DNA from 2 places in the Streptococcus caecimuris genome. Region 1 is predicted to be linked to the other one. Evidence: predicted binding sites of a transcription regulator. Region 1 holds the regulator's gene; the other holds the start of a gene.

Region 1 (10,752 bases):
GGATGAATACTTTACCATGATGGCGGTCGTATCGTCAGATGAGAAAAAAGATTTCACACAGCTTCGTTCAGAGTTGGAAGAATTCGGTCAGTCTCTGCATGTGAAAATCAATATCCAAAGCGCAGCGATTTTTGATGCTATGCACAATTTGTAAGATAGGGGTTGAGAATGATGGACATTAGACAGGTAACAGAAACCATTGCCATGATTGAGGAGCAGAACTTCGATGTTCGGACCATCACCATGGGGATCTCCCTTCTAGATTGTATCGATCCAGATATCGAAAAGGCGGCAGAAAAAGTCTACAATAAGATTGTGACAAAGGCCAAAGATTTGGTAGCTGTGGGGGATGAGATTGCGGCAGAACTTGGCATTCCCATTGTGAATAAGCGGGTTTCGGTCACTCCGATTTCTATTATCGGGGCAGCAACCAATGCGACAGATTATGTACCCTTTGCCAAAGCGCTGGACCGTGCGGCCAAAGAAGTTGGGGTCAACTTTATCGGTGGCTTCTCAGCCCTTGTTCAAAAAGGCTACCAAAAAGGGGATGAAATCCTCATCAATTCCATTCCTCGAGCTCTTGCAGAGACGGATTTTGTCTGCTCTTCAGTCAATATTGGATCGACCAAGACGGGGATCAATATGACCGCTGTCCGAGATATGGGCCGTATCATTAAAGAAGCTTCCCAAGCAGATCCAATGGGGCCTGGTAAGCTCGTAGTTTTTGCAAATGCAGTAGAAGATAATCCATTTATGGCGGGTGCCTTCCACGGTGTCGGTGAAGCGGATGTTGTCATCAACGTTGGGGTTTCCGGACCTGGTGTCGTCCAACGGGCCATTGAAAAAGTTCCAGGTGCAAGCTTTGATGTCTTGGCTGAAACAGTCAAGAAGACAGCTTTCAAAATCACTCGTGTTGGACAATTAGTGGGTCAAATGGCTAGTGAACGTCTCGGTGTTGAGTTTGGAATTGTAGACTTGTCTCTCGCGCCAACACCGGCTGTTGGGGATTCGGTTGCCCGTGTCCTTGAAGCGATGGGGCTTGAAGTAGTTGGAACCCATGGAACTACAGCAGCGCTAGCTCTGCTCAATGACCAAGTGAAAAAAGGCGGCATCATGGCTTGTAACCAAGTCGGTGGGTTGTCAGGTGCCTTCATTCCGGTCTCAGAAGATGAAGGGATGATTGCAGCGGTTCAATCAGGTCATATCAACCTGGAAAAATTGGAAGCCATGACAGCTATCTGTTCCGTCGGTCTGGATATGATTGCTATCCCAGCTGATACTCCAGATACGACCATTGCAGCCATGATCGCAGATGAAGCAGCTATCGGGGTAATCAACCAAAAGACAACAGCGGTTCGCATCATTCCTTATGGAAAAGAAGGTGATATGTTAGAGCTTGGAGGACTTCTTGGGTCTGCTCCGGTAATGAAGGTCAACAAAGCTTCGTCAGCTGATTTCATTGCCCGTGGTGGTCAAATTCCGGCTCCGGTTCATAGCTTTAAAAACTAAGAGAAATCTAGTATAATAGTAGAAAATAGAAAAGTCTGTGATGATGAAACTCCAGACTTTTTTCTTGCAAAAGGAGACAAGATGGCTAAAACAAGATTATTTGTGATTCGTCATGGGAGAACCATGTTTAATACCATTGGCCGTGCTCAAGGCTGGTCTGATACACCCTTGACAGCAGAAGGAGAAAAAGGCATTGAGGCTCTAGGGATCGGCTTGCGTGAGTCTGGTTTGGACTTTACCCGAGCCTATTCCAGTGATTCAGGTCGTGCCATTCAGACCATGGGGATCATACTTGATCAATTGGGTTTAAAAGAAAAAATTCCTTATCGCTTTGACAAGCGGATTCGCGAGTGGTGTTTCGGAAGCTTTGATGGAGCCTACGGTGGTGAGCTCTTTCATGGTGTCGTGCCGCGTGTGCTAGATGTGGAGGATTATAAGACCTTGACCTTGGAAGACTTGGCTAATGGAATTTGCCAAGTGGACACAGCAAATTGGGCTGAACCATGGGAAGTTTTGAAAAGCCGAATCCTAGAAGGTTTTGAAGCCATCGCCAAAGAAGTAGAAGAAAATGGTGGAGGCAATGCCTTGGTGGTCAGCCATAGTTGGACCATTCAGACCTTGGTCTGCTTGGTCGAAGGAAAACCAAATCTCAATTTGCCTCTTTCAAACGGTAGTGTTACCCTTGTAGAATATGAAGATGGAGTATTGACAGTTAAGGGGGTTGGAGATAGCAGTTACCGTGAGGTCGGTGAAAGCTTGCAAGAATCCTAGTCCATAATGAAAGGCTGACCCTTTGGTCATGGCCTTTTCTTTTTCTCAAAACTTGTAAGAGCTTTCCTACTTTCTTTTTGCAAAAAATGATATAATGAAAGAGATACATACGGAGGTAATACAATGACAAAAACCAGATTATATATTGCTCGTCATGGAAAAACCATGTTTAATACCATTGGGCGGGCACAGGGCTGGTCAGACACTCCGCTGACAGAAGCAGGAGAGCGTGGAATTCGAGAATTAGGACTTGGTCTCAAGGAAGCTGGGCTTTCTTTTGAAGAGGCTGTTTCGAGTGATTCTGGACGCACCATTCAAACTATGGGAATTATTCTTCAAGAACTTGGTCTGACAGGAAAAATCCCTTATCGTTATGACAAACGGATCCGTGAATGGTGTTTTGGTAGTTTTGACGGTGCTTATGATGGCGATCTCTTCATGGGAGTTTTACCCCGTGTCTTTAAGGTCGATGATTTCCATCAGTTGAGCCTGATGGAGTTAGCAGAAGGGATCGTCGAAGTGGATACCACTGGATGGGCTGAATCCTGGGGTACCTTGAGTGGCCGGATCCTAGAAGGATTTGAGGCCATTGCAAAAGAGGTAGAAGCAGCTGGTGGTGGTAATGCTATTGTGGTCAGCCATGGTATGACCATTACGACCTTGATTTATCTCATCGATCCAAAAGCGGTCGAAGAATTGGTCTTGGACAACGGAAGCGTGACGGTTTTGGCTTATGAAGATGGTGCTTTCAGTATTGAAAAGATTGGGGATATGTCCTATCGTAAGGTTGGAGCAAAACTTCTAGAGGGTGGCCATGACGAATAAGTATAGACGCGCAAGAAAAAAACGTAAGAAATGGTGGCCTTACCTATTGAGTTTCTTTCTTCTTGTGGTCCTTGGATCAGGAATTGGTGTTTACTTAGCGAAACCAAGCTTGTTTTCAGGGCTTCAGTTTTGGAAGGCTAAAAAAACAGCTGTAACGACTCCCTCTTCTTCTAAGAAAAAGAAAGAAAAATCAGATTTACCAGCCGTTTCGACCAAAGACTGGCAGTTGATCTTGGTCAATCGTGACAATGTGAAGCCTGAGTTGAACCCACAATTGACAGATGTGGATGCTATCAAAGTGGATAGTCGGATTGTAGAACCAACTCGTCAATTTTTAGAAGCTGCTCGAAAAATTGCCCCAGAAGAAACCTTGATATCAGGCTATCGAAGTGTGGCCGAGCAAACAGAGCTCTATAATGAACGTGTTGCGCAACTAGAGGCTAGCGGCCTTTCGCACGAAGAAGCTGAAAAGCAGGTGCAGACCCAGGTACAGGTCCCTGGTGCGAGTGAACACCAGACAGGGCTTGCCATTGATATGAGTGTCGAAGCTGGTCAAAGTGATGAGTTGGGCATGCAGCTGGCTGCCATCGCACCGCAATATGGCTTTGTCCTTCGCTACCCAGATGGGAAGAGCAACATCACGGGAGTGAATTTTGAGAATTGGCATTTCCGTTATGTTGGCGTAGAAAATGCTCAGTATATGGCCAAGCATCAGCTAGTATTGGAAGAATATATTCAACTCTTGAAAAAAGCTGGCAAATAAGAGGAGATTCACTTCTCTAGGTCTTAAGAATGATTTTTAGCACTCTTGAAAAAAGAGTGCTAATTTTTTGGATTTTTCTCTTGACTTTCTTTTGGATGGGTGTATAATAGAATCATGGTTTAGCACTTAAGTGTTTAGAGTGCTAAAAAATGAAAGAGAGGTGAGGTCATGGTTACAGAACGTCAAAATGAGATTCTCAATCTTGTTGTCGATATCTTTACCAAGACCCACGAACCAGTTGGTTCAAAAGCGCTACAAGATGTGATTCAATCCAGTAGTGCGACCATTCGAAACGACATGGCTGCTCTCGAAAAACAAGGCTTACTAGAAAAGGCCCACACTTCGAGTGGCCGCATGCCTAGCCGAGCTGGTTTTCAATATTTTGTTCAGAACTCGCTTGATCTAGAGTTGATTGATGAGCAAGATGTCTACCAGGTGGTGAAAGCCTTTGATTTCGAAGCCTTTAAGTTAGACGATATCTTGGATGCTACGGCCAAGTTACTAGCCCAGATGACTGGCTACACCGCAGTGATTCAGGATGTTGAACCGACACGTCAGCGCTTGACTGGTTTTGAGATTGTTTCCTTATCCAACCACGATGCTTTAGCGGTTCTGACCTTGGATGAATCAAAGCCTGTCACTGTACAATTTGCCATTCCAAAGAATTTCTTAACCAGTGACTTGGAGATCTTCCATCAGCTGGTTCAAGAACGTTTCATTGGAAATACAGTCTTGGATATCCACTACCGCCTACGGACGGAGATTCCACAGATTGTACAGCGCTATTTCAAGACGACAGACAATGTGCTGGATCTCTTTGATTACGTCTTCTCGCAACTGTTTCAAGAACTGGTTTTTGTGGAAGGAAAGGTTTCATCACTAACCTACGCCGATCTTCAGACCTATCAGTTCTTAGATAATCCCCAACACGTAGCTCTCGAGTTGCGAGGGGGGATGCCAGAAGACCAAATGACCCAGATCCTGGTTGCAGAATCCCAAGAGAAGGCCTTGAAGAATGTGACAGTGATTAGCCACAAGTTCCTAGTTCCTTATCGTGGGATGGCCCTCATGCATGTGATCGGTCCCGTAGAGATGGATTACAGGCGTGTGATTAGCCTGGTCAATGTCATCGGCCGAGTACTGGTCATGAAGTTGACGGATTACTACCGTTACCTCAACAGCAACCATTATGAAGTAAATTAAGACCAAATGAAAGGGGTGTATGCCTTGACAGAAGATATCAAAAAAGAAGACGTGAAAGAAGAGGAAGTTGCCCAAACAACTGAAGAAGTTGTAGAGGAAAGCAACCAACCTTCTGAGTTAGAAGAAGCACAAGCGCGTGCCGAGGAATTTGAAAATAAATACCTTCGTGCTCATGCAGAAATGCAAAACATTCAGCGCCGTGCCAATGAAGAACGTCAACAATTACAAAAATACCGTAGCCAAGATTTGGCAAAAGCGATCTTACCATCACTGGACAACCTCGAACGTGCCCTTGCCGTCGAAGGGTTGACAGATGATGTGAAGAAGGGCTTGGAAATGGTCCAAGAAAGTTTGGTACATGCTCTGAAAGAAGAAGGAATTGAAGAAATTCCAGCGGACGGAGCCTTTGACCATAACTACCACATGGCCATCCAAACCTTGCCTGCAGATGATGAACATCCAGCAGACACCATCGCACAAGTCTTCCAAAAAGGCTACAAACTCCATGACCGCATCCTGCGCCCAGCCATGGTAGTGGTTTATAACTAGTCTGCCTTGTCCGAAACGACACTAAACTATGAAAGAAAGATAAGACGCAAGCCGGAGGCTTGCAAGGAAGATATTTCCCGCCACTTAAGGGAAAATATCAAAAAGAAAAAAAGAAGATAAATTTAAGGAGAAAAACATATGTCTAAAATTATCGGTATTGACTTAGGTACAACAAACTCAGCAGTGGCAGTTCTTGAAGGAACTGAAAGCAAAATCATCGCAAACCCAGAAGGAAACCGCACGACTCCATCTGTTGTGTCATTCAAAAACGGTGAAATCATCGTTGGTGATGCTGCAAAACGTCAAGCAGTCACAAATCCAGATACAGTCATCTCTATCAAATCTAAGATGGGTACTTCTGAAAAAGTTTCTGCTAACGGCAAAGAATACACACCACAAGAAATCTCAGCTATGATCCTTCAATACTTGAAAGGTTACGCTGAAGATTATCTTGGTGAAAAGGTAACTAAAGCAGTTATCACAGTTCCAGCTTACTTCAACGATGCTCAACGTCAAGCAACTAAAGACGCTGGTAAAATCGCTGGTCTTGAAGTAGAACGTATCGTCAACGAACCAACTGCAGCAGCTCTTGCTTATGGTTTGGATAAGACTGACAAAGAAGAAAAAATCTTGGTATTCGACCTTGGTGGTGGTACATTCGACGTATCTATCCTTGAATTGGGTGATGGTGTCTTCGATGTATTGGCAACAGCAGGGGATAACAAACTCGGTGGTGATGACTTTGACCAAAAAATCATCGACCACTTGATAGCAGAATTCAAGAAAGAAAACGGTATCGACTTGTCAACAGACAAGATGGCCCTTCAACGTTTGAAAGATGCAGCTGAAAAAGCTAAGAAAGACCTTTCTGGTGTCACTTCAACACAAATCAGCTTGCCATTCATCACTGCAGGAGCTGCTGGACCTCTTCACTTGGAAATGACCTTGACTCGTGCGAAATTCGATGATTTGACTCGTGACCTTGTGGAACGTACGAAAACTCCAGTTCGTCAAGCCCTTTCAGATGCAGGTTTGAGCTTGTCAGATATCGACGAAGTTATCCTTGTCGGTGGTTCAACTCGTATTCCTGCCGTTGTTGAAGCTGTTAAAGCTGAAACTGGTAAAGAACCAAACAAATCAGTGAACCCTGATGAAGTTGTTGCCATGGGTGCTGCGATCCAAGGTGGTGTCATCACTGGTGATGTGAAAGACGTTGTCCTTCTTGACGTAACACCATTGTCACTTGGTATCGAAACAATGGGTGGAGTCTTCACAAAACTCATCGACCGTAACACAACTATTCCAACATCTAAATCACAAGTCTTCTCAACTGCAGCAGACAACCAACCAGCCGTTGATATCCATGTTCTTCAAGGGGAACGTCCAATGGCAGCAGATAACAAGACTCTTGGACGTTTCCAATTGACTGATATCCCAGCTGCACCTCGTGGTATCCCACAAATCGAAGTAACATTTGACATCGATAAGAATGGTATCGTATCTGTTAAAGCGAAAGATCTTGGAACTCAAAAAGAACAAACCATTGTTATCCAATCAAACTCAGGTTTGACAGACGAAGAAATCGACCGCATGATGAAAGATGCAGAAGCAAACGCTGAAGCGGATAAGAAACGTAAAGAAGAAGTAGACCTTCGTAACGAAGTAGACCAAGCTATCTTTGCGACTGAAAAGACCATCAAAGAAACTGAAGGCAAAGGCTTTGATGCAGAACGTGACGCAGCTCAAGCAGGACTTGATGATCTTAAAAAAGCTCAAGAATCAGGTAACCTTGAAGAAATGAAAGCAAAACTTGAAGCCTTGAACGAAAAAGCACAAGCATTGGCTGTTAAACTTTACGAACAAGCTGCAGCAGCGCAACAAGCACAAGCAGGAGCAGAAGGCGCACAAGCAACAGGCAACGCAGGCGATGACGTCGTAGACGGAGAGTTTACAGAAAAATAAGATGCAAAGCCCGTTAAAACCTCACAGTGAAAATAGGAAATCTGACGCAGAAACTTTAGTTTCTAGAAAGATTTATCTTTTTCACCAAGAGGTTAGGGCGTGCTCAATTCAGCATTACTAGTTTGATTTTTAAAACTTAAACTAGTAAGTATAAGAAGAAATCCAGAGGTTGCAACCCAGCCTCTGTTTTTCGGTAAAATAGAGGATGTTGCGTATGAAAAAAGTACTTTGTATCATTTATCCTAATTTTTCTCTTTATGAGATAACTGCTTTAACGAGTACTTTAGCTCTGTCTTTTGATAGTACGATTGATTATGCCGCTTCAGATCATTCGATGGTGGTCTCTGAGGATGGTTTGCCCTGTCAACCAACGAAAACACTAGATCAAATCCGTATAGAAGAGTATTCTTGTGTGATTTTGCCCGGAATGGTTAACATTGGACCTGCTCTACAGGATGAGAAATTGATTTCGTTCTTGAGGGACCTTGGTGGGCAAGATGTCCTCATTGCAGCCATTTCTTCAGCGCCTCTTTTATTAGCGAAAGCAGGTCTGTTGAAGGACACGAAATTTACAGGTGGAATTTGGCAAAACTTCTTTGATTATTTTGAATTTCTTCCACGTGAGAATTTCCAACCCAAACTGGTTGTGCAAGATAAACAAATCATTACGGCTATCGGTTTTGCCCATCAAGAGTTTGCAAGAAAAGTAATTCTAAGCTTAGGGTTGGCAGAGAATACGGACAACTATTTTAAAGAACGAAACGACTACTCAGAAGAGGATTTGATATTTACTCTATCGGACCAAGAGTTTGATCAAGTGAAGCGAAGTATAGAAAACAGCCTCTAAAGATTTACATGAAAATTATAGAAAGGAACAAAGAGTGTTCGTAACTGAACACGGGTTCCAGAAATTCTTACTCAATATAAAAGAAAGGAACTGAACCCGACCTAAATCGTGGTTTGATTCACAACATCAATAGAAAGGAACAAAGAGTGTTCGCAATCGAACACGGGCTACGGACTGTGCCAAAAAGATAGATTTTTCTAGGACGCAAGCGTCCGTCGTCAAAACTCCTATTTTGGCTGTGTCCGTTTAACGCCCTTTGTATCTTGAATTATGAACAATACTGAATTTTATGACCGTTTGGGCGTTTCAAAGAATGCATCTCAAGATGAGATCAAGAAAGCCTATCGGAAATTATCTAAAAAATATCACCCAGATATCAACAAGGAGCCTGGTGCTGAGGAAAAGTACAAGGAAGTTCAAGAAGCTTACGAGACTTTGAGTGACGAACAAAAACGGGCTGCTTATGACCAATATGGTGCTGCGGGTGCCAATGGTGGCTTCGGTGGTGGAGCAGGCGGTTTTGGTGGCTTTGATGGTGCTGGCTTTGGTGGCTTTGAAGACATCTTCTCTAGCTTCTTTGGTGGTGGTGCAAGTCGTAATCCAAATGCTCCTCGTCAAGGGGATGACCTCCAATACCGCGTCAATCTCAAGTTTGAAGAAGCGATTTTTGGTGCGGAAAAAGAAGTCAAGTACCATCGGGAAGCTAGCTGTCATACCTGTCATGGTTCTGGGGCTAAGCCAGGGACTAGTCCGGTGACTTGTGGACGCTGTCATGGTTCTGGAGTCATCAATGTGGATACGCAAACCCCTCTTGGGATGATGCGCCGTCAAGTGACCTGTGATGTCTGTCATGGTCGTGGTCAAGAAATCAAAGATCCATGTACGACTTGTCGTGGAACAGGTCATGAAAAACAAGCTCATAGCGTGAACGTCAAGATTCCCGCAGGAGTTGAAACAGGTCAACAAATCCGCTTAGCTGGTCAAGGAGAAGCTGGCTTTAACGGTGGACCTTATGGTGACTTGTATGTTGTTGTCAATGTTGAGCCGAGCGATCGCTTCGAACGAGATGGCTCAACCATCTACTACAAGTTAGACTTGAACTTTGTCCAAGCAGCTCTTGGAGATACGGTTCATGTACCAACTGTTCACGGAGATGTCGATTTGGTCATTCCTGAAGGAACCCAAACCGGTAAGAAATTCCGCCTCCGTGGAAAAGGGGCTCCAAGCTTACGTGGTGGTGCTATGGGGGATCAATATGTATCTGTCAATGTCGTCACCCCAACTGGTTTAAACGACAAGCAAAAAGAAGCCCTTCAAGCCTTTGCGGAAGCAAGTGATTTGAAGGTCAACCCAAAGAAAAAAGGGTTCTTTGATAAGGTCAAAGATGCTTTAGATGATTTATAAGAATGAACGAGTTTCCTTTTGAGTAAGGGGCTCGTTTTATTTTGGATCGAATCCAAGAACTTCCTCTCCTAATTAAAGAATAATGTGACCCCTCATTGAATTTATTAAGATATCGTGGTAAATTTAAGAAAACGATTACAAAGACAATTTAGGAGGTCCTGATGAAATCACATCAACCACGTTATGCGATTCGCAAGTATGCAGTAGGAGCTGCTTCGGTGCTCATAGGATTTTTTGCTGGTGCTCATGTTGTAGCTGCAGATACACCGACGACTACTGAAAGTCCTGCAACGACAGTTCCAACTCAGCCAAGCGAAGGCGAGGCGACGCTCTCCCCCAATGAGGAAGCTTCTCAGCCAACAGTAGAAAAACCAACGGCTCCTGCCCCAATCGTCGATCAAAGTCAACCGACACTGCCTGATCGAGAATTGCGGGTATCAGATCTTGACCGTTTGATTCGCGAAGAAGCAAGCTCTGTCGCAGAGTCGGATGTGGCAGCTCAACCAACGACAGCAGCGACGGAAACGCCTGCTAAAGATCCTGACCAAGAAGAAAAATTAGCCAAGAAAAAGATTGTTTCGATCGATGCCGGTCGCAAGTATTTCTCGCCTGACCAAATCAAGGAAATCATTGATGAAGCTAGTAAGACGGGTTATACAGACTTGCATCTTCTAGTTGGAAATGACGGCTTGCGCTTTGTGCTGGATGATATGTCTTTGAAAGTGGGAGATACTTCTTATTCTAGCCAAGCCGTGACGGATGCGGTTGAAAAAGGGACGAAGGCTTATTACGATGATCCGAACGGGACAGCCTTGACCCAGGCTCAAATGGATGATATTTTGGCCTACGCCAAATCGAAGAAAGTGGGTGTCATCCCAACCATTAATAGTCCAGGTCACATGGATGCGATTCTGACGGC
Region 2 (10,752 bases), on a different contig from region 1:
GGGCAAAAGAGCAGGTAAAAAGCGTATCAGAAGTTGTCCGGGAAGGGATCCAGGATGTGAGGGGCTCTCTCAATCGCCTCCGTCCAGGTGCCCTTGAGGGACGAACCCTCAAAGATGCTTTGGAAAAGATGATCCGCGAGTACCAGACGCTTTCCAACTTGCAGGTCGATTTACACTATGAATGGGTCGATGTCGATATGGATGTCATGATTGAAGATACGATCTTTCGTGTGATCCAAGAGTCTATGACCAATGCGGTTCGCCACGGTCATGCCAGCCGGATGATCCTTCATTTTTTTGAGAATGAAGAAGATTATCTGATCGAGTTGCAGGACAATGGGGTTGGGTTTGAAACCTTGACCTATGGCTATGGACTCAAGCAGATGATGGAGCGCATTTCCATCCTAGGAGGACAGCTTCAATTTGAAAGTCGCGATGGATTTTTCACGCGCGTCAGTTTACCGAAATATAAAGAAGGGAGATAGAGATGGTGATAAAAGTAATGGTGGCAGATGACCAGGCCTTGATTCGAGAATCTCTGAAAATTATTTTGTCAGCCCACCCCGATATCGAAGTGGTGGCCACAGTGGAAGATGGGAATCACGTCTTGTCGAGCATTCCACAGACACATCCTGACCTGATCTTAATGGATATTCGGATGCCAGGCATGGATGGAGTTTTGGCGACAAAAGAAGTCAAAGAGCACTATCCGGATATCAAAATTATTATTTTAACGACCTTTGACGATGATGAATTTATCTATAGTGCACTCAAGTATGGTGCTTCAGGTTATCTTTTGAAGGGAGCCTCGACAGAGGAACTCTATGAAGCGATTAAGGTGGTATATCAGGGCGGAGCCATGATCAACCCGAATATCGCTAGTAAAGTCTTTCAAATTTTCTCACAAATGGCTAAATCCAACTTCTCTATTGCTGTAGATGAGGACAATGTCAAGGATTTGAGCACGACGGAATGGCGCATTATCCAAGAAGTCGGCTATGGGGAGTCCAATAAAGAAATTGCGGCCAAACTTTTCTTGTCAGAAGGAACCGTGCGCAATTACTTATCAACGATTTTGGCGAAATTAAACCTACGAGATCGAACGCAATTAGCGATCTGGTCAGTCCAAACAGGAGTGACGAGACGTGATTTTTCTAAAGGAAATACAGAATGAAATTGAAGCGAAAGCATCTTTGTTGGGGGATTGGTCTCCTTGTTGTGCTCTGTGCGAGCGCGGGTTTTTATTGGTGGAAACAGCAACCGACCGTACTCCATATCGGCGTTTATGCAGGTTCTAGCTGGGATGTGCCGACCAGTCAACGTTCCCATGCCTTGGATCGTGCGATTCAAAAATTTGAAAAATCCCATCCCCACGTCCGTGTAGAGTATGAAAATGGGATTCCGCAGTCAGATTATTCAGACTGGCTCTCTGAAAAGATTGTCTCGGGAAAGACGCCGGATGTGTTTATGGTCTCTGAGCAAGATCTTTCTTTATTAGCAGCGCGGGGGGTGCTAGAAAAGTTAAACGGCTATATGGATCGAAAAGATCAAGCTGCCTTTTATCCCGTTGCCTTTGAATCGGGTGTCTATCAGGGGCAAACCTATGCCTTACCTTATGAAAGCAATCCGATTTTGATGTGTGTCAATAAAGATCTCTTGGATAAAGAAGGCATCGCGGTTCCCAAAGAAGGCTGGACCCTTGAAGAGTTCTATACGATTTGCAAGAAACTAACCAAAGATACCAATGGAGATGGGCAATTGGACCAATTTGGAAGCACAGAATACACCTGGAAAGAAGCCTTGGCGGCAAATGGAGGTCATCTTTTCCAAGGAGGCATGCTCAAGTTGACAGCTCCAGAAGTGAAAGAGTCTTTGACTTTTCTGCAAAAATTGGAAGATCTAAATAAAAATTACAAGGTGAGCTCTAAAGATTTTGACCAGGGGAAAGTCGCTTTCTATCCTATGACCTTGGCCCAATATCGGACCTATAAACCTTATCCCTACCACGTTTCTAAATATTCAAACTTCACTTGGACCTGTATCCCGATGCCGGCTAAGTCAAAATCGACCAAGGCAACCTTGGTCACGACGACTTCTTTTGCTATGTCGGCTCGAAGTTCTCATTCCAAGTTGGCTTGGGAATTGATGCAACTCTTAACAGAGGATCCAGAAATTCAACAAACCCTCTTTGCCCAATCCCAAGGGATCTCTGTCATGCCACAGGTAGTCAAGAGTCGCTCTAGTAAAGACCTTTTGCAGGTAGATGATTTTGGGACGAATTCCTTGACCAATCAGACCTTGAACCGCATCATGGAACAAGCTGTTGAAAGTAGTCCGAAAAATGTCTCAAAAGAGGTGCTAGAAAAGCTAGACTACTTGATTGGCAATGCCTTGCGCGATCAAGATGTTGAGAACCGCTTGCCTCAAATTCAGAGGGAGATTGAAAGTAGCCTACAGGTAGGAGTTTAGAGTAAAATAAGATGGCATTTTGTCAAGTGACAGATGTCATTTTTTTATTGCTAAATGTCATATTAGGAATGTGACATTTGACAATGTAAAAACGCTTTCAAATAATCTACAATAGAGTCAAATAAAGGAGGCGTAGAAAAATGAAATACCTCGTTTTGGTCAGTCATGGTGGACTGGCAGAAGGTCTAAAAACATCACTAGCCATGTTTGCTGGTGATAAGATGGATCAGGTCATCGCAGTTGGACTCAAAGAAGGAAAATCAGTTGATGACTTCGCAGTTGATTTCAGAGAGAGCATTTCAGGATTGACAGCTGATGATTCTGTTTTGGTCTTGGCAGATATCGTAGGTGGTAGTCCATTAACCACTGCAGCCACGGTTCTAGAAGAAGCTGGAAAGCTCGATGGAGCCTTAATCCTTGGTGGGATGAACCTTACCATGGCCTTGACGGCAGTTGTGATGAAAGATGTGTTGGATGGAGACGATTTGTCAGCTACCATCTTATCAGAAGCACGATCTGCACTACAGCCTTTTGAAGTTTCAGCCACAAGTGCTGAAGAAGATGATGACGATATTTAATAGGGAGGTACCTTATGGTAGTAACATTTGTACGGATTGATGACCGCATGATTCACGGTCAAACAGTCACACGCTGGGCAAAGGAAAAACCATGTGATGGCTTGATTGCCGTAAACGATGCAGCAGCATCAAACAAGGTTTTGATCCAAGCTTACAAAGGCGCATCAGACAAGAAAACCTTTGTATGGACAAAGGAAGCCTTTAAAGAAAAATCAGCAAAAGTAACAGAATCAGATAGTCGTTACTTCTTGATCACCAAAAATCCAATCGATATGAAGGAAATTTTGGTCGACCAAGGGTTTGTCCCAGGTGATGTTAAAGAAATCATTGTTGGCCCTGCAAATGATCGTCCTGGAGCTGTGAAATTGGGAAATAACCAATCCATCACTCAGGAAGAAGCAGAAGCCTTCCAAGCCATTCAAGCAGCAGGCTACAAGGTGAAATTCCAATTGTTGCCAGATGTTTCCATCGGTTATTGGGATGATTTCAAATCAAAATTTGGTTTTTAAAACTAACAGTCTTATCTGTTAGGTAAATATATTTACAAACAAAAGGAGCGTTTGTTATGACAATTTCATGGATTCAAGCAATCTTGCTTGGTATTTTCGCCAGCTTGTCTTCAATGCCTGGTATGGGAGGTTCCAGTATCGGGAACTATACACTCGGTCGTCCTTTGATCGGTGGGTTGATTTCAGGTTTAATTCTTGGAGATGTGACAACCGGTATTATGGTCGGGGTTGCCCTTCAAGTCGTTTATATCGCCTTGGTAACACCTGGTGGTACCGTATCTGCCGATGTGCGTGCCATCTCTTACATCGGTGTTCCTCTTGCTATCTTGTTTGTGCATGCTAATAACATCACAGATGAAGCTGGAATCGCCGCAGCTGCAGCTCCAATCGGTGCAGCCGTTGGGACAATCGGTACAGTTCTTTTCTACGGTACCGCTACTATGAACTTGGTTTGGCAACACATTGGTTGGAAAGCCGTTGAAGAAGGAAACTTCAAAAAACTCTACGCAGTTGACTGGGTTTACCCTTGGATCTCTCACTTCCTCTTCTCTTTCCTTCCAACAATGATTATCACCAAATACGGTGAAAACATGGTTGATTTGATGAAACAATACCTTCCTATGGATGGTTACTGGATGAAAGCCCTCTTTACAGTCGGTGCTCTTCTCCCATGTGTCGGTATTGCCATCTTGTTGAAACAAATTGTTACAGAAGCAACTGACTTCATTCCATTCTTTGTTGGATTTACCTTGGCAAAATCTCTCGGATTGAACTTGGTATCCAGTGCCGTTGTTTCATTAATCTTTGCAGTAATCTACTATGAACTTGAAGTGATCAAATCGATGAAAGCTGCTCCAGCCGGAGTGGTGGACCTAGACGATGATGAGGAGGATATTTAAAATGGCTGATAGAAAGAAAATTTCAAAGAAAACATTAGCAAAAGCATTCCATCATTGGTATTATGGTCATTTGACTTGTTTCTCTCAAGAACATATGCAAACCTTCGGGTACTTGACTTCTATGCTTCCAATCGTAGAAGAAATGTATGACACAAAAGAGGAACAAAAGGATGCTATGCAAACCTATACGGCCTTCTTCAACACTGAACCACAACTTGGATCTCTTGTTGTAGGGATCACAGCTGGTTTGGAAGAAGCGCGTGCAAACGGAGATGCAGTGGATGGCGAAACCATCAACGGTATGCGTGCCGGTTTGATGGGACCAATCGCTGGTATTGGTGACTCATTGGTTGTTGGTACCTTGATCCCAGTTCTCTTAGGGATTGCCCTTGGTCTTTCTAAAGGTGGTAACGTCGCTGGTGCTCTCTTCTACATCGTCGTATGGAACCTCTTAGTCTACTTTGGTATGCGCTTTGCCTTCTTCAAAGGTTACCAATTAGGGGATAAAGCCGTTGAATTCCTTGTAGGACCAAAAGGACAAGCTCTTCGTAAAGCGATCAGCGTTGTCGGTGGTATGGTTATCGGTGCCGTAGCAGCTACTTGGGTATCTGTTACAACAGCCCTTCAATTCAAGAATTCTGAAGGAAAAGTCTTCTTGAACATCCAAGAAAAGATCGATGGTGTTTATCCAGGTCTCTTGACAGCAGCCTTCATCACTCTTTGCTGGTGGTTGATGTCTAAGAAAAAAATTTCACCAAACAAAGTTATGTTACTTCTCGTTGTAGTTGCTTTGATCGGTGTTGCCCTTGGTATCTTCGACCCACATCTTAAATACTAAGGAAAAGAAAAAACGAATTTGCTAGTAGGAGTTTTTGAGAATGAAGTGAATTGACCTCCTTTACTTGCACTTCATTCTCAATTTTTATAAGGAGGAATCCCATGGTTACAAAACAAGAACTTGTCAATGGATATGAAACAGAAATCAAGTACCAACGCCACATGCTTGAAAACCTTGGTCGTTGGTTCAGCTTACTCTTTATCATTGCCAGTATTGGTGTGGTATTGATCTATCTCTTTCACAAAAGTTTCCTCCCACTCTTGATCCTCGGGATTTTACTAGCCTTGGTTGGAATTTTAGGCATGATTGTTTTTGGATATGGCATCTACCGCGGGCGGATCAATCTTCAAAAAGTGATCGACGATTTCAATCAAAAATTGACAATTTTAAATTGATATTTTAGAAACATCTCATCTATTTTTGAGGTGTTTTTTTCTTGACTATTTCTGACCAAGTGATACAATAGAAACATAAGTTAGCACTTACGTATAGAGAGTGCTAAAAACACGTATGGAGGAATGAACATGTTAAAACCATTAGGAGACCGTGTGGTCTTAAAAGTAGAAGAAAAAGAACAGACTGTTGGAGGTTTTGTCCTCGCAGGTGCGAGCAAGGCCGATACAAAAACAGCTGAAGTGGTTGCCGTTGGTGAAGGTGTGCGTACCCTAAGTGGCGAACTCATTGCTCCAGCTGTAAAAGCAGGAGACCACGTTTTGGTTGAAAGCCATGCAGGAATTGAAGTGAAAGATGGGGAAGAAACCTACACCATCGTTGGAACAGCAAACATTCTTGCAATTGTAGAGTAAGAGAAGAAAGAGGTAAGAGAAATGGCAAAAGATATTAAATTTTCATCTGATGCACGTTCTGCAATGGTCCGTGGTGTCGATGTCTTAGCAGATACAGTGAAAGTTACGTTGGGCCCTAAAGGTCGCAATGTGGTTCTTGAAAAATCATTTGGTTCACCCTTGATCACAAATGATGGGGTGACCATCGCAAAAGAAATCGAATTGGAAGACCATTTTGAAAATATGGGTGCTAAATTGGTGTCAGAAGTGGCTTCTAAGACCAATGATATCGCAGGTGACGGTACAACAACTGCAACGGTTTTGACTCAAGCCATCGTCCGTGAAGGAATCAAAAACGTCACTGCAGGTGCTAATCCAATTGGCATCCGCCGTGGGATCGAGACCGCTGTTGCAACAGCAGTAGAAGCTTTGAAAAACAATGCGATCCCAGTATCAAGCAAGGAAGCCATTGCTCAAGTAGCTGCTGTGTCTTCTCGTTCTGAAAAAGTCGGTGAGTACATCTCTGAAGCCATGGAAAAAGTTGGTAAAGATGGGGTCATCACGATTGAAGAGTCTCGTGGAATGGAAACAGAACTGGAAGTCGTTGAAGGCATGCAGTTTGACCGTGGTTACCTCTCACAATACATGGTCACTGATAATGAAAAAATGGTGGCAGACCTTGAAAATCCATACATTTTGATTACTGACAAGAAGATTTCAAATATCCAAGAAATCTTGCCATTGTTGGAAAGCATTCTTCAAAGCAACCGTCCACTCTTGATCATCGCAGATGATGTCGATGGCGAAGCTCTTCCAACACTTGTCTTGAACAAGATCCGCGGTACCTTTAATGTCGTAGCTGTTAAGGCACCAGGATTTGGTGATCGCCGCAAAGCCATGCTAGAAGACATTGCCATCTTGACAGGTGGTACAGTCATTACAGACGATCTTGGTTTGGAATTGAAAGATGCAACCATTGAAGCCCTTGGTCAAGCAGCTAAAGTTTCAGTCGATAAAGACAGTACCGTCATTGTCGAAGGTTCTGGTAACCCAGAAGCGATCGCTAACCGTGTGGCGGTCATCAAGTCACAAATCGAAACCACAACCTCTGAATTTGACCGTGAAAAATTACAAGAACGTTTGGCCAAATTGTCTGGTGGTGTTGCCGTGATCAAGGTTGGTGCTGCAACAGAAACAGAATTGAAAGAAATGAAACTCCGTATCGAAGATGCCCTTAATGCGACTCGCGCAGCCGTTGAAGAAGGAATCGTTGCCGGAGGTGGTACAGCTCTTGTCAATGTTATCTCTGCAGTCGCAGCCCTTGAATTAGAAGGAGATGAAGCAACCGGACGCAATATCGTTCTTCGTGCTTTGGAAGAACCTGTGCGCCAAATTGCTCACAATGCCGGTTACGAAGGATCTATTGTGATTGATCGCTTGAAAAATGCCGAAGTCGGAACAGGTTTCAATGCTGCAACAGGTGAATGGGTGAATATGATTGATGCAGGAATCATCGACCCAGTTAAAGTGAGCCGTTCAGCCCTTCAAAACGCCGCTTCCGTAGCGAGTCTGATCTTGACGACCGAAGCAGTCGTAGCCAACAAACCAGAACCAGCAGCCCCAGCAGGACCAGGAATGGATCCAAGCATGATGGGTGGGATGATGTAAGACACTTAGTCTAATGGGTGCTGAAGCACCTCATTAGACTACGGCAAGCACCATGGTGCCTTACCGAAGTGTCTTACTAGCTCAAAGGGAGGAAAATATCGTTCCTCCTTTTTTATCGTGCTTTGGAATTTTCATGTGTTGTGGAATAATATTTTTATTTTAAATTTTGTAACAGAAATGATAAATACTAATTAAAGAGGACTTGCGTAGATGCTTGGGAATCCGGTGTTTGCGGGGTTTTCGGGCGGAGGAATATTTGCCAACAAATTGCAATACAAATTAACTGATTTTGTAATAATTCTAGTGTATACTAGTAAGAGTAGATCACAGGTCTACATTGTTGCAAGGGGAGAACTTCCCACATACATGTCTATTGACAATAAAACTTGATCGTAATATCGCTGCTAGTAAAATGAGAGTTTGAACATAGCGTAGATTTTATCGACCTTTTTCATATTAAAAAATATTTTTCAAATTCCCCTTGCGCAAGCTCTTCCGGATTCCTCCGGGAGAGTTTTTTTGTTAAGAAAAAAAGTAGAAGGCCTTTGAGTCTCCTTTGAAAGAGTGGCTTAGCAGGCATCATTTATGGTAAAATAGAACATATTCGTAGAGGGGAAGGAGTGAGGACTTTGTTGAAGATTTTTGTGTTAGAAGATGAATGGATCCAACAATCGCGTATCGAAGTGGTCTTGCAGGATCTCATCCGTCAAAAATCCTTGCAATGCAAAGCGCCAGAAGTGTTTGGGAAGTCAAGTCAGTTGCTGGATGCTATCACAGAGAGAGGCGCCCATCACCTATTCTTTTTAGATATCGAGATTAAAGGTGAGGAGAAAAAAGGACTGGAGATCGCAAAAGAGATTCGTAAGAAAGATCCCCATGCGACCATTGTCTTTGTCACCACTCACTCTGAATTCATGCCCATTACCTTTCAGTACAAAGTAGCTGCCTTGGATTTTATCGATAAAACGCTGGGTGAGGAAGAGTTCAAAGAGAGAATCAGCTCAGCCATCGATTATACCTTGGAGCAAGCTGGGACCACGATTGCGCAAGATGCTTTTACATTTGAGAGTGCGATGGCGCGAGTACAAGTTCCCTTTAATAAGATTTTGTATGTTGAAACGTCTCCAACTATTCACAAGGTCATTTTACATACCCAGGATGAGCGCTTGGAATTTTACGCTAGTATTGCCGATATCGAAAAAGCAGATCCCCGCTTGTATCGGTGTCACCGCTCCTTTGTGGTGAATCCACAAAATATTACGAAGATTGATAAAGAAGACAAGAAAGCTTTTTTTGAAAATGGGGACAATTGCTTGATCTCACGGACCAAGTACAGAGGCTTACTGGAAGCTTTGAAAAAATAGAAGGGAGAAAGAATTGCTGTTAGATGTTCTAATATTTTACCTAAAGTTCTTCGTCAGTATGCTGATCTATCGTCATATCAGTAGACAAGAGTTCGCCTTGCGCTGGCTCTTTTTGTGCCCCTTCTTCTTTGCAGTCGTCTTTACCCTTGTGCCACCGGTAGGCTTTTTTGGCTATTTCTTAGTATTTATTGCCTATAGTTTCTACCGAAATCGTAACATACGACACCTTTTGAATATTTTTTACGGGCTCTACCCGGTTGTCATGGAGAGTCTCATTGCGCGTCTCTTAGCCTTTTATGTCTTTCCAATGTTAGGGATCGTACTTGTTCATGAGGCATCTGTCAGCTGGTATGATGCTCTACTTGAATTGCTGGTCTTTCCTGTTTATATAGGAATCACTAAATTGTTAAAACTAGATTTTACAGATTTAAAAGTAGGGTTTCAACGGCAGTATTTTAATCGTTTCTTACTCCCGATGGATCTTTCCATGTTTGTGTATTTAGTCAGTGTTGTAGGTCTGGTGGTTTTTGAGGATGTTATTCCTCATGCAGATGCTTTACGGGAACAGTTAAATAGTATTTATTTGATTTTGTTTTTTGTGATGCTCTTGTATTTCAATGCAGTGTCTAAAGAACGATTGAAACAAGAAATTCTGGAACAAAAAGATAGGCAACTGCAGGAGTTAGCCACCTATAGCCAACACGTCGAAATGCTCTATGGGGAGATTCGTGCCTTTCGTCACGATTACCTGAATATTTTAACCAGTCTCAAATTAAGTATTGAGCATGAAGATCTCAACGCGATCAGGGAAGTCTATGAGAATGTTCTCCGAGAGAGTGGCCAACAATTTTACGATAGCAAGTTTGATATTGCTAAACTCAGTCACATTGAAAATCCAGCTGTAAAAAGTGTTCTGTCCGCAAAATTATTGGAAGCTCAAAATAAAGGGATTGGGATCTCTGTCGAGATCGATGAACCTGTTCGTGATTTATTCATCGAGGTTTTAGATTTCATCACCTTCTTATCCATTCTTTGTGACAATGCTATCGAAGCGAGTCTCGAATCAGACGACCCCCAGCTGACTCTTGCCATGCTTCAGGAGGCAAACTCCCTCATCTTAATCGTTGAAAATAGTACAAAAGCTGAAAAAATAGAACTGGCGAGAATTTTTGAAAAGGACTACTCAAGTAAAGGAGATGGCCGAGGTCTTGGCTTGTACAAGATCCAACAATTACTGGAAAAGTATCCCAAAACGACAGTGTCTACCAAGAGTTCAAACTACCGATTTATCCAGAGCCTGACCTTTTGGAAGGAATAATGGAAGAGAGAGTGGGACAGAAATCGGTCATTCGTTAGAATTCGATTTCGTCGTTCCACCTCCGCACAGTTGAGTAGGGCTGTAAAAGCTGATGAAATCAACGTAGTAGAGCCCACTCAACCACTGCGTCTTGCTCGACAATCCAAAAATAATTGAGAGGCTAGGACTTTTGTCCCAGCCTCTTTTTTGACCATTCACGACGATTTTTTGACCGATTCTGACAGAGAGCTTCCAAGGTTTTCCCCTTGAAGTATAATGGACACAAGATCAATAAGAAAAGAGGGATCGTATGTTTCAGGTAGCATCTATTACAAAATCATTTAA

Evidence for each region. The regulator HrcA, encoded in region 1, represses chaperone genes, less so after heat shock. The targets are predictions, from matches to a motif close to TTAGCACTCNNNNNNNNNGAGTGCTAA.
Region 2: the regulator HrcA is predicted to act here: its motif matches at 5,769-5,795, upstream of groES (co-chaperone GroES).

Annotation. Positions count from the first base shown of each region.
Region 1 covers NZ_CALPCT010000002.1:150,430-161,181, forward strand. The annotation lists gene NFR56_RS01575 (ACT domain-containing protein) at 1-154, shown strand, start outside; gene NFR56_RS01580 (PFL family protein) at 172-1,509, shown strand; gene NFR56_RS01585 (histidine phosphatase family protein) at 1,591-2,280, shown strand; gene NFR56_RS01590 (histidine phosphatase family protein) at 2,404-3,105, shown strand; gene NFR56_RS01595 (M15 family metallopeptidase) at 3,095-3,868, shown strand; gene hrcA (heat-inducible transcriptional repressor HrcA) at 4,037-5,071, shown strand; gene grpE (nucleotide exchange factor GrpE) at 5,096-5,620, shown strand; gene dnaK (molecular chaperone DnaK) at 5,759-7,582, shown strand; gene NFR56_RS01615 (DJ-1/PfpI family protein) at 7,797-8,429, shown strand; gene dnaJ (molecular chaperone DnaJ) at 8,700-9,833, shown strand; gene NFR56_RS01625 (family 20 glycosylhydrolase) at 9,995-10,752, shown strand, end outside.
Region 2 covers NZ_CALPCT010000013.1:1,440-12,191, reverse strand. The annotation lists gene NFR56_RS06335 (sensor histidine kinase) at 1-485, shown strand, start outside; gene NFR56_RS06330 (response regulator transcription factor) at 491-1,174, shown strand; gene NFR56_RS06325 (ABC transporter substrate-binding protein) at 1,171-2,469, shown strand; gene NFR56_RS06320 (PTS sugar transporter subunit IIA) at 2,610-3,047, shown strand; gene NFR56_RS06315 (PTS sugar transporter subunit IIB) at 3,062-3,556, shown strand; gene NFR56_RS06310 (PTS mannose/fructose/sorbose/N-acetylgalactosamine transporter subunit IIC) at 3,613-4,455, shown strand; gene NFR56_RS06305 (PTS system mannose/fructose/sorbose family transporter subunit IID) at 4,439-5,293, shown strand; gene NFR56_RS06300 (hypothetical protein) at 5,395-5,688, shown strand; gene groES (co-chaperone GroES) at 5,818-6,099, shown strand; gene groL (chaperonin GroEL) at 6,121-7,746, shown strand; gene NFR56_RS06285 (response regulator transcription factor) at 8,376-9,110, shown strand; gene NFR56_RS06280 (sensor histidine kinase) at 9,124-10,428, shown strand; gene NFR56_RS06275 (ABC transporter ATP-binding protein) at 10,718-10,752, shown strand, end outside.